Methylocaldum szegediense: one gene and its partners. The protein of the gene in region 2 interacts with the protein of the main gene of each other region in a pairwise test. Links are inferred from orthologs where the notes say so. Each region holds a gene or a part of one and is shown on either strand. Other genes may lie near its edges. The genes, in order: mtgA, QEN43_RS17820 and mrcB.

What was found.
Region 1: the proteins of QEN43_RS17820 (region 2) and mtgA interact in binary tests that used the Escherichia coli proteins (3 or more experiments, as listed by UniProt). The link is inferred for Methylocaldum szegediense from one-to-one orthologs.
Region 3: the proteins of QEN43_RS17820 (region 2) and mrcB interact in binary tests that used the Escherichia coli proteins (3 or more experiments, as listed by UniProt). The link is inferred for Methylocaldum szegediense from one-to-one orthologs.

What each region holds. Positions count from the first base shown.
Region 1 is NZ_OX458333.1:2,007,198-2,011,187, forward strand. Bases 709-3,569 are described here. They hold mtgA (monofunctional biosynthetic peptidoglycan transglycosylase), read left to right. Parts: upstream 709-1,714; coding sequence 1,715-2,425; downstream 2,426-3,569. Other genes in these bases: QEN43_RS08500 (DUF5658 family protein), read right to left, coding at 709-911; QEN43_RS08510 (DUF4404 family protein), read right to left, coding at 2,466-2,729; speE (polyamine aminopropyltransferase), read right to left, coding at 2,787-3,569. Outside these bases: QEN43_RS08495 (PAS domain S-box protein), read left to right, coding at 1-304; more of QEN43_RS08500, read right to left, coding at 609-708; more of speE, read right to left, coding at 3,570-3,635; speA (biosynthetic arginine decarboxylase), read left to right, coding at 3,710-3,990. UniProt on the Escherichia coli protein: Peptidoglycan polymerase that catalyzes glycan chain elongation from lipid-linked precursors. May play a role in peptidoglycan assembly during cell division in collaboration with other cell division proteins.
Region 2 is NZ_OX458333.1:4,101,857-4,105,889, forward strand. Bases 1-2,904 are described here. They hold QEN43_RS17820 (peptidoglycan D,D-transpeptidase FtsI family protein), read left to right. Parts: upstream 1-537; coding sequence 538-2,271; downstream 2,272-2,904. Other genes in these bases: rsmH (16S rRNA (cytosine(1402)-N(4))-methyltransferase RsmH), read left to right, coding at 1-256; ftsL (cell division protein FtsL), read left to right, coding at 259-516; QEN43_RS17825 (UDP-N-acetylmuramoyl-L-alanyl-D-glutamate--2,6-diaminopimelate ligase), read left to right, coding at 2,268-2,904. Also shown: more of QEN43_RS17825, read left to right, coding at 2,905-3,782; QEN43_RS17830 (UDP-N-acetylmuramoyl-tripeptide--D-alanyl-D-alanine ligase), read left to right, coding at 3,779-4,033. UniProt on the Escherichia coli protein: Essential cell division protein that catalyzes cross-linking of the peptidoglycan cell wall at the division septum. Required for localization of FtsN.
Region 3 is NZ_OX458333.1:1,060,756-1,064,907, reverse strand. The notes cover bases 593-3,615. They hold mrcB (penicillin-binding protein 1B), read right to left. Parts: upstream 3,218-3,615; coding sequence 968-3,217; downstream 593-967. Other genes in these bases: QEN43_RS04515 (putative bifunctional diguanylate cyclase/phosphodiesterase), read right to left, coding at 3,366-3,615; QEN43_RS04525 (FimV/HubP family polar landmark protein), read left to right, coding at 593-732. Also shown: more of QEN43_RS04525, read left to right, coding at 1-592; more of QEN43_RS04515, read right to left, coding at 3,616-4,152. UniProt on the Escherichia coli protein: Cell wall formation. Synthesis of cross-linked peptidoglycan from the lipid intermediates.

The DNA of each region.
Region 1 (3,990 bases), 2.1 Mb from region 2 along the record:
GATCCGGCTCGACGCAGACTACACGGGAAACGAAGTGATGATTTCGGTGCGCGATAACGGTGAAGGCATTCCGAGAGCGTTGCTGCCGCACCTTTTCGACGTATTTACTCAATCGGAAAGGACCCTGGACCGCGCCCAAGGCGGACTTGGTCTCGGACTGACCATTGTGCGGAAAATCGCCGAACTGCACGGCGGCTGCGTGGAAGTCAAGAGCGATGGACCCGGCAAAGGCGCCGAATTCATCGTGCGCCTGCCGCTCGATGACGGCAAATCAGAAATCGAAGCGAGCGCGCGAACCGTTTGAGCGTAGAGCGGCACAAAACGCCTCGAACCCTTATGCCATTCGGGCATTCGAGTGTTCATCGTAGGTCGTAGGATGGTTAGAGCAAAGCAAAACCCACCGATGTTGGGCCTGCCCTCGGCTCCATACGAAGCAGGACTTTCGAACGGTTTCTCAAGCCTAGTGGGATAGGCTCCTAACTCACCTACACAAATTGAAATCTAGTTGAACGCAGTTCGGGGCTCAGGGCGTTAGAGACATCAAGGGAAATGCCTGGTCGAATCGCGCGGGCATAGCGTAGGTGGCTCCCCCCGGGCCGCACTCGAACCTAGGACTCGATAACTAAAATCACGTTATTGGTCACGACCCAGCTGTAAAAAGCGACAGCCGAAGTCAAGGTCGCCTTGATCCAGCGGCTTTTCATCTTATGCCTGTCCATGAACAAAAACGCGATGAATGCTAGACCCGCCGCCTTAATCGCGAAAATTGAATACCCGAGTCCGACCAGCCCGGCACAGAAGTTTAGAACGGGGTTCACTTCTTCCAGGCCGGAAGAGCTCAACCCCAAATAGGTCACAATTCCATCCGCGACTTGCAAAAGTCCGAAAAGAATAATCAGTAAAGCATACATTCAACGGCTCCAAAGTTTTGACACGGGATGCTGGTCCTCGGCATCAGCGCGCATTAAAGAACGTCCGGCGGCGCGAGATCGTCGTTACCGGAGGTGGAAAATAAAAGGCGTTATAACCTTCGACCGTTTCTATCTAGGATAATGCAATCGCAGTCCGCAGGCGGAACGAGTTCATGGCGAGAAAACGCATCGTGCGTCGCGAGTCTCCCTTCCGTCGACGCCACCCCGCATTTCTCCTGCTTTGCCGTCGCATGATCGCGACAGCGCTTTCGCTAAGACGGGATGATCGAAATACGGGTTTCAAATTAAAGCATAGCAGATGCATGAAACGCTAATAGAAATTATCCAAAGCCCAAAACAGTTATCGCAGCCATTCTCGAAAAATTTCTGCTTATCATCATCAGGAAACGCCTGTAACAGCTACGCGGAATGATTTTGAGTGGCAACATGAATAAATTGGCTCTCGCTGGAAAACCCATGCCGCGACCAACGGATTTCCGGAGACGTTTAATTGAAGTCTTCCCGCTTGCACAACGGTTTCGCGACATTTTGATCCCAGAATCGGCCGTTAACCGCTTCGATGTACCAGACGATAAATCCGGAATGTCCTGCCCTCAATCAATCTCACCTTATGGGTGAAGCCGCTACGTATCCGATTTCACGGCGGGCGAGTCCTCCCGAAGCGTTGCGCCTGCTTGCGAACGATAACCCCATGCGGCACCGCGCTCTTTCGATAAGCTTTGGAGCACTCTGTCGAAGAACTTAATCAGAGTCTCCTCAAAGCCTCGACCACAAAACAAGAAGTGAGAACAATCCTCCGCAAGCTCATCTTGGCCTTTCTTGCTCTGACCATCATTCCGGTGGCCTTGCTACGCTGGATTCCACCGCCGACCAGCGCGTTCATGCTGCGCGCGCAGTTTCTGGCACTTACCAGCGGGAAACCCGGATTTCAGCTGCGTTATCGGTGGGTTCCCTGGCAAGACATATCGCCTTACGCGAAAATCGCCGTGATTGCCGCCGAAGACCAGTTGTTCGACCGGCATTACGGTTTCGACCTGAACGCCATCATCCAGGCTTGGAAGCATAACCAGCAGGGGAACCGCATTCGGGGCGCTAGCACGATTTCCCAACAAGTTGCCAAGAACCTGTTTCTTTATCCGGGACGGAGCTACTTCCGCAAAGCCCTGGAGGCTTATTTCACGGCACTCATCGAACTGATGTGGACGAAACGGAGGATATTGGAGGTTTACCTCAATGTCGCTCAGTTCGGCGAGGGAATTTACGGCGTCTCGGCCGCGAGCGAAGCCTTCTTCGCCAAACCGGCGTCCAAACTCAACCCGAACGAAGCCGCCCTACTCGCGGCCGTTCTGCCCAATCCCGTGCGCTTACGCGCCGACAAGCCTTCGGCTTATGTGATGCACCGCCGGTTGTGGATACTGAAACAGATGAAACAGCTCGGAGGATCGAATTATTTGCGGAACGTCGACAGCCAGATTCAGGCAAAAGCGGATTAAAGTAACCCGCCTCTGCCAAGCGTATAAGAAGAGAAAAGGATCAGATCCCCAGGTTGCCTAGAGCAACCATCAAATCGTTGAGAATGCCGGTGATACGCGGGTGCTCGACTTCGAACTGCGAAATCGCCTCTTTCATGTCGTCCAACAAATGCAGCCGATGCTCGTCTTCCGATGCCTCGAGCTGCCGCTCAAGATCGCTCAGAATCGTCTCGAGCCGTGCCCGAGTTTCGGCATCGGCCGTGCTCAATTGCTCGATTTCTCTGCGCAAATTGAAAAGCGCTTCGCTAACTTCTTTTTCAGTCATGGGATCATTTCCTCAAACCCGTCGTTTCGGCAAATCGTAACATAGGCTATCGTCCGCTCAAGCCATCGCCGCCCTGAAGAACTCCGGCTCTACGAAAGCGGCCTTGTGGATCTCAGCGTTGTAGTAGCTCGTCGCGAACGGCTTGTTCCGGGCGTCCGCCTCGCGGAAATAAGTCAAGTCGGACTTGCCCGCCAAAGTTCCGCTCCACCAACCGGACGGATAAATAAACTGCGGGAAAAACAGCGTTCGGGTTTGCGAAAATCCTGCCTGACGCATCGCCTTGTGCATGGCCTTGATCAGCGGCATATCGAACAGCGGCGATTCGCTCTGCTGAATCAGAATCCCATCCTTGCGCAGGCAGCGGAAACACTCACGATAGAACGGCTCGTTGAATAAGCCCTCGGCCGGGCCGACCGGATCGGTGCTGTCCACGATGATGACATCGACGCTGTCCGCCGCCGCGTCCTTCACCCATTGAATGCCATCGATAAAGCGCAGTTCGGCACGCGGGTCGCTGTTCGATTCGCACAACTCCGGAAAGTACTGCTCGGCGAGCCGGGTCACGCGCTCGTCGATCTCAATCTGGACCGCCCGCTTGACCTCCGGGTGTTTGAGAACCTCCCTAAGGCTCCCACAGTCGCCGCCGCCGATGATCCAGACAGTTTCTGGATTCGGATGGCTGTATAGAGCAGGGTGGGTCATCATCTCGTGATATAAGAAATTATCCCGGTCTGAGACCATGGTACAGCCGTCGATCACCATGAGCGTGCCCAGCCATTCGGTCTCGTAGATCTCGATGCGCTGAAACAGCGTCTGTTCCTCGTGCAGCTTTTCGATCAGCTTCAAAGACAGCGCACTCCCGTGTTGCGCATCGATCTCGGTAAACCATTTTTCATCGTTCAGCATGGTGTTCCTCACAATGGAAAAATTGAGGGATTTTCCACATAATTCAGTCTTTTTGAAAGAGTATGCCCACCGAAATGAGTTGGAGTCTAGAACAGGCGGTCGATACCTACGCTATCGAGCATTGGGGAGAAGGCTACTTCGGCATCAACGACGAAGGCCATGTGGTCGTCTGGCCCACCAAGGACCCGGCGCAAGGCTCGGTGGATCTCTTCGAAATCGCCCACGCGGTGCGCCAGGAGGGCTTGTCGCTGCCGGTTCTGGTACGCTTCACCGATATCCTCCGCGACCGCGTGAACCTGCTGCACAAGGCCTTTGAAAAGGCTCGCCATGAGCACGATTATGGCGGCAGCTATAC
Region 2 (4,033 bases):
ACGGCAGGCCGTGGACGTACTTAAGCCCGGTGGGCGGTTGGTGATCATAGCTTTTCATTCTTTGGAGGATCGGATCGTGAAGCGATTTATGCGCGACGAGGAGCGTGGCGGAGCGTCACTCCCGCATTTGCCCTTGCAGGCGACCGAGCCCGGAAGGCTGAAACGCATCGGCAAAGCCCGCATGCCGGGACCAGAAGAAGTTCGAGACAATCCGCGTGCTCGCAGTGCGGTCCTGCGTGTGGCGGAGCGCCTCTAGCCATGAGGGTTCTTCTAGTTTTACTCGTGGTCGCGGTGGCTTCCGCCTTGGGCGTCGTTTACACCAAGTACCGTTCGCGACTGTTGTTTGCCGAGGTTCAGCGACTCGAACAGGAGTTGGACGCGTATGACGAGGAATGGGGACAGTTACAGCTCGAGCAGAACACCTGGGCCGAACATAGCCGTATCGAACGGATGGCGCACGGCCGCTTGGGCATGCTTCTGCCGCCAAGAGAATCGATTATTTATATCAAACCTTAGACGTAGACGTCGCGTCGAAATATGTTGATTATCCAACCCAGGCCGGTAAATGAGGCAAATTACAACGGGCGCTGGTATTTTCTGCTGGCCGTCATGCTGATGGCCATGGTGGTTTTGATCGGACGCGCCGTTCACCTACAGGTGCTGGACCGGCAGTTCCTCAAGCGCCAGGGTGATTTGCGCCATATCGGCATACTGCCGGTCCCGGCGCACCGCGGTCGAATTCTCGATCGTAACGGAGAGTTGCTGGCTATCAGTACACCGGTCAAATCGATCTGGGTTAACCCGAAAGAGTTCCGCGCGGCGGAGATCCCAGCGGGTAAGCTTAGGCTGCTGGCCGAGCTTCTAGGTCTAGCCCCGAAAGCGCTTGAAAAACACATTGGACGCAATGAGAACCGCAGCTTCGCTTATCTGAAGCGCCGGATCAATCCCGAGTTGGCCGACCAAGTTTTGGCTCTAGGTATCCCGGGCGTTTATGCGGAGCGGGAATATCGTCGCTACTATCCGACGGGGGAAGTGGCCGCCCACCTGGTCGGCTTCACCAATATCGATGACAAAGGTCAGGAGGCGATGGAACTCGCCTACGACGACTGGTTGAAAGGTGTGGATGGGGCGAAACGGATTCTTCGCGACGGCAAGCGGCGTATCATCGAAGACTTAGAATCTATCAGGCCGCCTGTGCCCGGCAGGGATCTCATTCTGAGCATAGATCAGCGTCTGCAATACCTCGCTTATCGGGAACTCAAGAAGGCCGTACTCCAGCATCAGGCGCGCTCCGGTTCTTTGGCGCTGCTGGATGCCCAGACAGGCGAAGTGTTGGCGATCGTCAATCAACCCTCTTATAACCCTAACAGCCGCATTCAGGTGAAGGGAAGCGCATCGCGTAATCGGGCGATAACCGATGTGTTCGAGCCGGGGTCGACGATGAAGCCGTTCGTCGTGGCCCTGGCCTTGGAACTCGGACTCTATCGTCCCGACACCGTGATCGATACCACGCCGGGTACGATGCGCGTGGGGCGCAATGTCGTCAAGGATATCCATAACTATGGGGTCCTTGATGTGGCGCATGTCCTTCAAAAATCGAGCAACGTGGGTGTTACGAAGATCGCGCTTAACTTGCCGGCGAGGAAGCTCTGGGCTTTCTACAATAATCTAGGCTTCGGCCAGCCTTTGGAGACGGGGTTTCCCGGCGAAGCAAACGGCCGCCTTCCCGATTATCAAGGCTGGAGCCCGTTCGAACAGGCAACTCTCTCGTTTGGTTATGGCATGTCGGCCTCGACGTTGCAGTTGGCGCGAGCTTATCTAGCGCTCGCCAATGACGGGGTGATGCCCATGGTAAGTCTCGTCAAGCGAGACAAAGCCCCCGAGTCGCATCGCATCATGTCAGACCATACGGCCGTCAGCGTACGCAGGATGCTCGAGCGGGTCGTTAGCCGCGAAGGTACGGCACTGAAGGCCGCGATTCCGGGCTTCCGAGTCGCCGGCAAGACCGGGACAGTGAAGAAAAGTGCCGTCGGTGGCTATTCATCTTCTCAATATCTATCGGTATTTGCTGGGATGGCGCCAGCAAGCAAGCCGCGTTTGGTTATGGCGGTCATGATTGACGAGCCATCGGCCGGAGAGTATTACGGCGGTGCCGTGGCCGCACCGGTTTTTTCACGTGTCATGGAGGGAGCTTTGCGGTTACTGAACATCGCTCCGGATCAGGAGGAGACCATGCCTATCCTTGCCGCGCAGCAGGATGAACCGGCATGACAAACGTCGAAAAACCGGTTCAAGGATACAAGCTTGATTCCTTGGTATCCGGATTTATCGATAATCCCGTTCCGTTGTCGGTTGACGTCACCGGGCTTTGTCACGACAGTCGGCGCGCTCGTCCCGGTGATCTTTTCGTGGCATTGGCAGGACACCGTTCGCATGGTATGCGCCACGCCGAGCAGGCGGTTCGGCATGGTTGTTCGGCCATCATTTACGATCCTGCCGGAGACGGACATCTCTTCGCGAGCGGTATTGCCGGCATACCCTGTATTCCGGTCGAGGCGCTGAGTCAAAAGCTGGGGTTCATCGCCGACCGTTTTTTTGGCACGCCTTCCGCATTTCTGGATGTCATCGGGATTACCGGCACGAACGGCAAGACGTCGTGCAGTCACTTTCTCGTCCATGCACTTTCGGCCAGAGCGACTGCGGCCGTAGTGGGGACCTTGGGTTTTGGAGCTCCGGGTGCGCTCGAGGTGACGCACCATACCACGCCGGACGCCATCGAGGTTCACCGACTCTTGGCTCGTTTGCGCGGTCAGGGCGTCAAAACCGTGGCGATGGAGGCATCGTCCCACGGTCTGGTGCAGGGCCGTCTCAACGGTGTGCGTTTTAAAGGCGCGTTGTACACGAATTTCGGCCGCGATCATCTCGATTACCACGGCACCATGGAAGCTTATTTGGAAGCCAAGCTAAGTCTTCTCACCTGGCCGGGGCTGGAGTTCGCGGTCTTCAACGCCGATGACCCGATCGCGGACGCCATTTTGAGGCGAGCACCGTCTCAATTAAAATTGATAGGTTTCAGCTTGAGCGAGCGATCCATCGAGTCGGCGCCCGTGGTTTCTGCGGAAGCCGTACGTCAAGATGCACAGGGAATCTCTTTTCGGGCGCGATATCATCAACAACTCGCTAATGTATCCGCCCCGGTTTATGGCGATTTCAACGTAGAAAACCTTGCCGCCACATTGGCGGTTTTGGTCGCTTTAGGATACGGGTTGCCCGAAGCGGCGGAATTGCTCAAGAATGTTCAGCCCGTTCCGGGACGGATGGAACGGTTTTCACGGCTGGGACGCACGGCCGTCGTGGACTATGCCCATACCCCCGATGCATTGGCTAGCGTATTGCGCAGCTTGCGCCGACATTGCGAAGGCAGACTATGGGTGGTCTTCGGGTGCGGCGGCGACCGCGACCGTGGTAAACGCCCGCTGATGGGGGCCGTCGCCGAGGAACTGGCCGATGTCGTCATATTGACCGATGACAATCCCCGCTTCGAGAATGGAGACGCGATCATCAGGGATATTCTGTCTGGCTGCCGTCAGAATAAAGCCGCCACTATTCGAAATCGCCGCGAAGCCATCGTCTGGGCGCTGGAGCGGGCGGGGGCGGGCGATATCGTTCTTATAGCCGGAAAAGGACACGAAGATACCCAAGAAATTCAGGGACAGAAATATCCTTTCCGTGATCGCGACGTCGTAATGGAAACTCTTTCGGTACTGGAATTGCCGAGATGAAGATGCACCTTTCCGAGTTTAGCGCGATCGTCGGCGGTGAGTTGCGGGGCGACGATGTGGCATTTGAGTGTCTGAGCATCGATACGCGCACTATGAAGCCGGGCGATGTTTATCTGGCAATCCGAGGCACTCGGTTCGACGGCAACGATTTCGTTGCTCAGGCGAAAGCTGCGGGCGCGCCTGCGGCGGTGGTGGAACGCTGGGTAGATTGCGATTTGCCCCAGGTGCGGGTTGAAAACGGGCGAATGGCG
Region 3 (4,152 bases), 3.0 Mb from region 2 along the record:
GGCAAGTTGGAGACCGATTCCCAAGGCCAGCACTACTCGCAGGCATCCGGAAATGCCACGGACGATACCGTGCCGGACTTAGCCGCAACGGCAACGCACGAGAATAAGACGGAGTCGGGCGACGTCGTAACCGCCTCCAACAATGAAATGTTGGATTTTGATTTCGTTTCCTTAGATGCTGAAGCTTCCAAGGCTGACGCTGAAGTTTTGGAAACTGGCAATGAACTGCCGAAGCTCGACAATCTGATTCCTTTTAATGCAGACCGGTCAAACTTCCGCGCGGAAAGCCAGATCCAGGGCGAAACGGACCCATCTATCGATGATATCCTACGTGAGCTGGCCAGAAACGATGCTCAGCAAGATCAAGCGTCGAACCAAGGCTCTGAGTCCGTCTCAAACTTAGAAACATCCGAGCTCGGATTCGACCTGGCATCATCCATACCAGGCGATGGGGAGACTTTTGATACGGATGACATCGGAAGCCTTGTGGAAGAAGAGAGCGATGACTTCGCCCCGCTCACTGACATGGACCCGATGGAAACCAAACTGGATTTGGCCAAGGCTTATGCGGATATGGATGATAAACAATCGGCGCTGGATATGCTCATGGACGTTTTGGAGATGGGCAACGAACAACAGAAAGCAGAGGCAAGCGCACTGATGGATAAGTTGAACCTGCAAGAAGCGCCATCGACGCCGAAATCCGTCATCACCCATCTCCGCAGAACCTAGAGCGTTTTCCTACGTACTTGTACGTACACTCGCGAGTAACGCAGACGTTTCTTCCAATCGCAAACGGTGTCTTCGGGAGCGCCGAAGCCACCTTTCCCGATGGTGCAGCTGGGGTAACCGGTTGATCAGCACAGGATTGCCGATCTACAACTAAACATGCATCCATTCACCCGAACCGAAGGCGGCAGCAATTGCCGCCAGGCCTATTTTGACCTACGAGCGCGATTGAAACGATCTAGAACAATGGTCGACCCCACGATTCTCCGCCAGCCGGAATCGACGGGCGACCACACGGCGAGACCGCTACCGGTGCAGAACCGACGATAAAAGGATAACGGATCGCGCTTGGGCAACTTTCCTCCGATCGCAGTCCGGTCGCAGTGTCAATCCAAACGAATTCGATGTTCTCGGGCGGTTCTAATTCAAGCGGCTCCCTGCTCACCTTTTGCATGACAGATGCCCAGATCGGCAGTGCTCCCTGAGCCCCGGTGAGCTTTGCCGGTTTATTGTCGTCCCTACCAACCCACACGACACCCAAGTAATCGCCGGCGAAACCAGCAAACCAACTATCCCTGAGATCATTGGTCGTTCCGGTTTTCCCCGCCATATCGAAATTTCGGGGCAAATAGGAATAAGCAAGCTTCCCGGTACCTTCACGCATCACCTCTTGCAGGTTGGTAGCGACGAGGTAGACGGCCGCCGAATCGATCGATTGCTTAACTCTAATGCCGTAGCGCTGCAGGGTCTTTCCTTCTTGCGAAACCACCGCGTGAATAGCCCGCAGAGGAACCACAAAGCCATCGCTGGCTAACGTTTGGTACATCTGGGCAACTTCAAACGGCGTAAGCGCAGCCGTGCCCAGTAATAGCGACGGCACCAACTCCACCGGCTTTTCAACGCCCAACCGTCTAAGCGTTTCTGCCGTACGGGCAACGCCCACTTCCATTCCCAAATTGACTGTCGCCAAATTGTAGGAATGCGCCAGGGCTTTATGCAAAGGAATGATACCGTGCTCCCGATGATCGTAATTCTTCGGCGCCCATGGTCGACTCCCGGGGTTCTTGAGACGGACCTCCACGTCTTGCAGGGGCGAAACCAGCGTATAACGTTGCGATTCCTCTAACGCCGTCAAATAAACGACCGGCTTGTATAGCGAACCAATCTGACGTTCCGCATCCAACGCGCGATTAAACCCTGCATTTTGCGGATCTCTTGATCCCATCAATGCGGCGACTTCTCCCGTAGCCCGGCGAGTCATGACCACGGCGACTTCCAATTGCGTCGACCGAGTCTGCTTGTCGAGTTTTGCCAGCGTAGTCTCAACGGCAGACTCGAGATAATGCTGCGCAAAGATATCGAGAGTCGTAAACAGCTGAAGCCCTTCGGAGGTCAGGTCCTCGGGACGATATTCGTTCTGCAACTGTCGCTTGACCAAATCCAGGAACGCGGGATAACGGCTGATGGCTTGGTGCGGATTCTTCACCACATCTAGCGGCTTGGCCTTCGCTGCCGCAGCCTCACTCGCCGAAAGCTGTCCCTGTTTGACCATCTCGTCCAATACTAGATCCCTGCGCTTCCGCGCCTTTTCCGGCCATCGGAACGGATCGTAATACGAAGGTCCCCGTACCAGGGACACCAGCAGAGCGACATGGTGGAGTTCCAGCTCTTCCAGCGAGCGGCTGAAATAATAGCGACTCGCCAAACCGAAACCGTGTATCGCTCGGGCCCCATCTTGACCGAGATAGATTTCATTCAGATAGGCTTCAAGGATTTCATCCTTGGAGTACCGCGCTTCCAGCACCAAAGCCATGACCAACTCGTTAAGCTTGCGCCACCAGGTACGCTCTGAGCTGAGGAAGAAGTTTTTCACCAACTGCTGCGTCAGGGTGCTACCGCCTTGCACGATCGCTCCAGCGCGAATATTGGCCCACATTGCTCGAGCGATACCTCGGAAGGAAATTCCGAAATGTTCGTAAAACTCCCGGTCTTCCACCGAAAATAAAGCCTTAAGAAGGACCTCTGGCGCTTGATTGAGCTTGATCAAAATACGGTCTTCCTTCAAAGCGGGGTAGAAACTGCCGATTTGAACCGGATCTAGGCGAACCAATGCCAACGGCCTGGCGTCTACGGCATCGCTGACCGAGCTGATGTGCCCGCCGTCAAATCGCACCCGTATATTGCGCGAGGTTTCCAACTTATCCCAGAACCGAAAATCTCGTGTCTTCAGCGCATATTCGTTGCCCTTTCGGAAATATGTCCCCTGCGATGCCAAATTTGGGTCATATCGGTATTTCAGTTGTTCGAGCAACCATTCGAGCCGATCCGCACTCAATTCATAGCCCGCAAACAACTCCACCGGGCTCGCGTAAACCCGCGCGGGCAAAGACCAGCGCTTCCCTTCAAACTGCTGGCGCACCGTATGATCTACGTATGCCAGATAGCCGACCGCGCCGGCGACAACAAAAGGCGATAAATACACCAACACACGCCGGAATGACCTGCTCAACAACGACAAAGTAGATGACCGCGTCTTGCGTAACCGCTTACCACGTCTGATGTTTCGCATGGGAGAACAATGATGATGCCCATCAGGGCCTAAGCTAGTGAACCTGACACCAAAACGGCAAATTCGGCTACGCTGCTTGGGTCGACTGTGAAGAACCTGCGATCTCGTCGATCGCGATTGTCGTTTTATCGAGCAGATAGGGTTCCGGTTTCCCGATCAGATAACCTTGAACATAATCTACGCCCAGCGTTTTCAAAAGGGAAAGAACCTTGGGGCTCTCGACATACTCAGCGATGGTCTTCTTCCCGAGCTTTCGGGCAATATCGATCATGGCCTTGACCAGTACCTGGTCGGTTTCGTCATGAAGTAGATTCTTTATGAATTGCCCGTCGATTTTCAGGTAATCGACGGGGAATTTCTTGATGTAATCGAACGAACTAAAGCCGGCACCAAAATCATCTAAAGCGAAATGACACCCCAGTGCTCTTATGCGCGCGATCATCTCCCGAGTTTGCTGATAATTCGCGACCGTCGCCGTCTCAGTGATCTCGAACGCAACCCGGGATGCGGAAATCCAAGTCATCTCGAGTTTTTGCTTGATCAGTGGCAACAGGGACTGATCCTGAAACGCCACGCCCGAGAGGTTAATCGTAAGACTTACATGCGATTGATTCTCAGGCAGTGAAGCCAGAAAATCGATCGCTTTATCGACCACCCATAGATCAATGTGGTGAATCAAACCCATACGCTCCGCGACCGGGATGAATTCCCCAGGCGCAAACACGTCCGAGCGCTTGCCTCGCATTCGAATCAAAACTTCGTAGTGCGTGATAGCGCCGTCCGAAACTCTGACGACCGGTTGAAACACCAGAAAAAAGCGATTTTCCATCAAAGCTTCTCGGATCAACGGCACC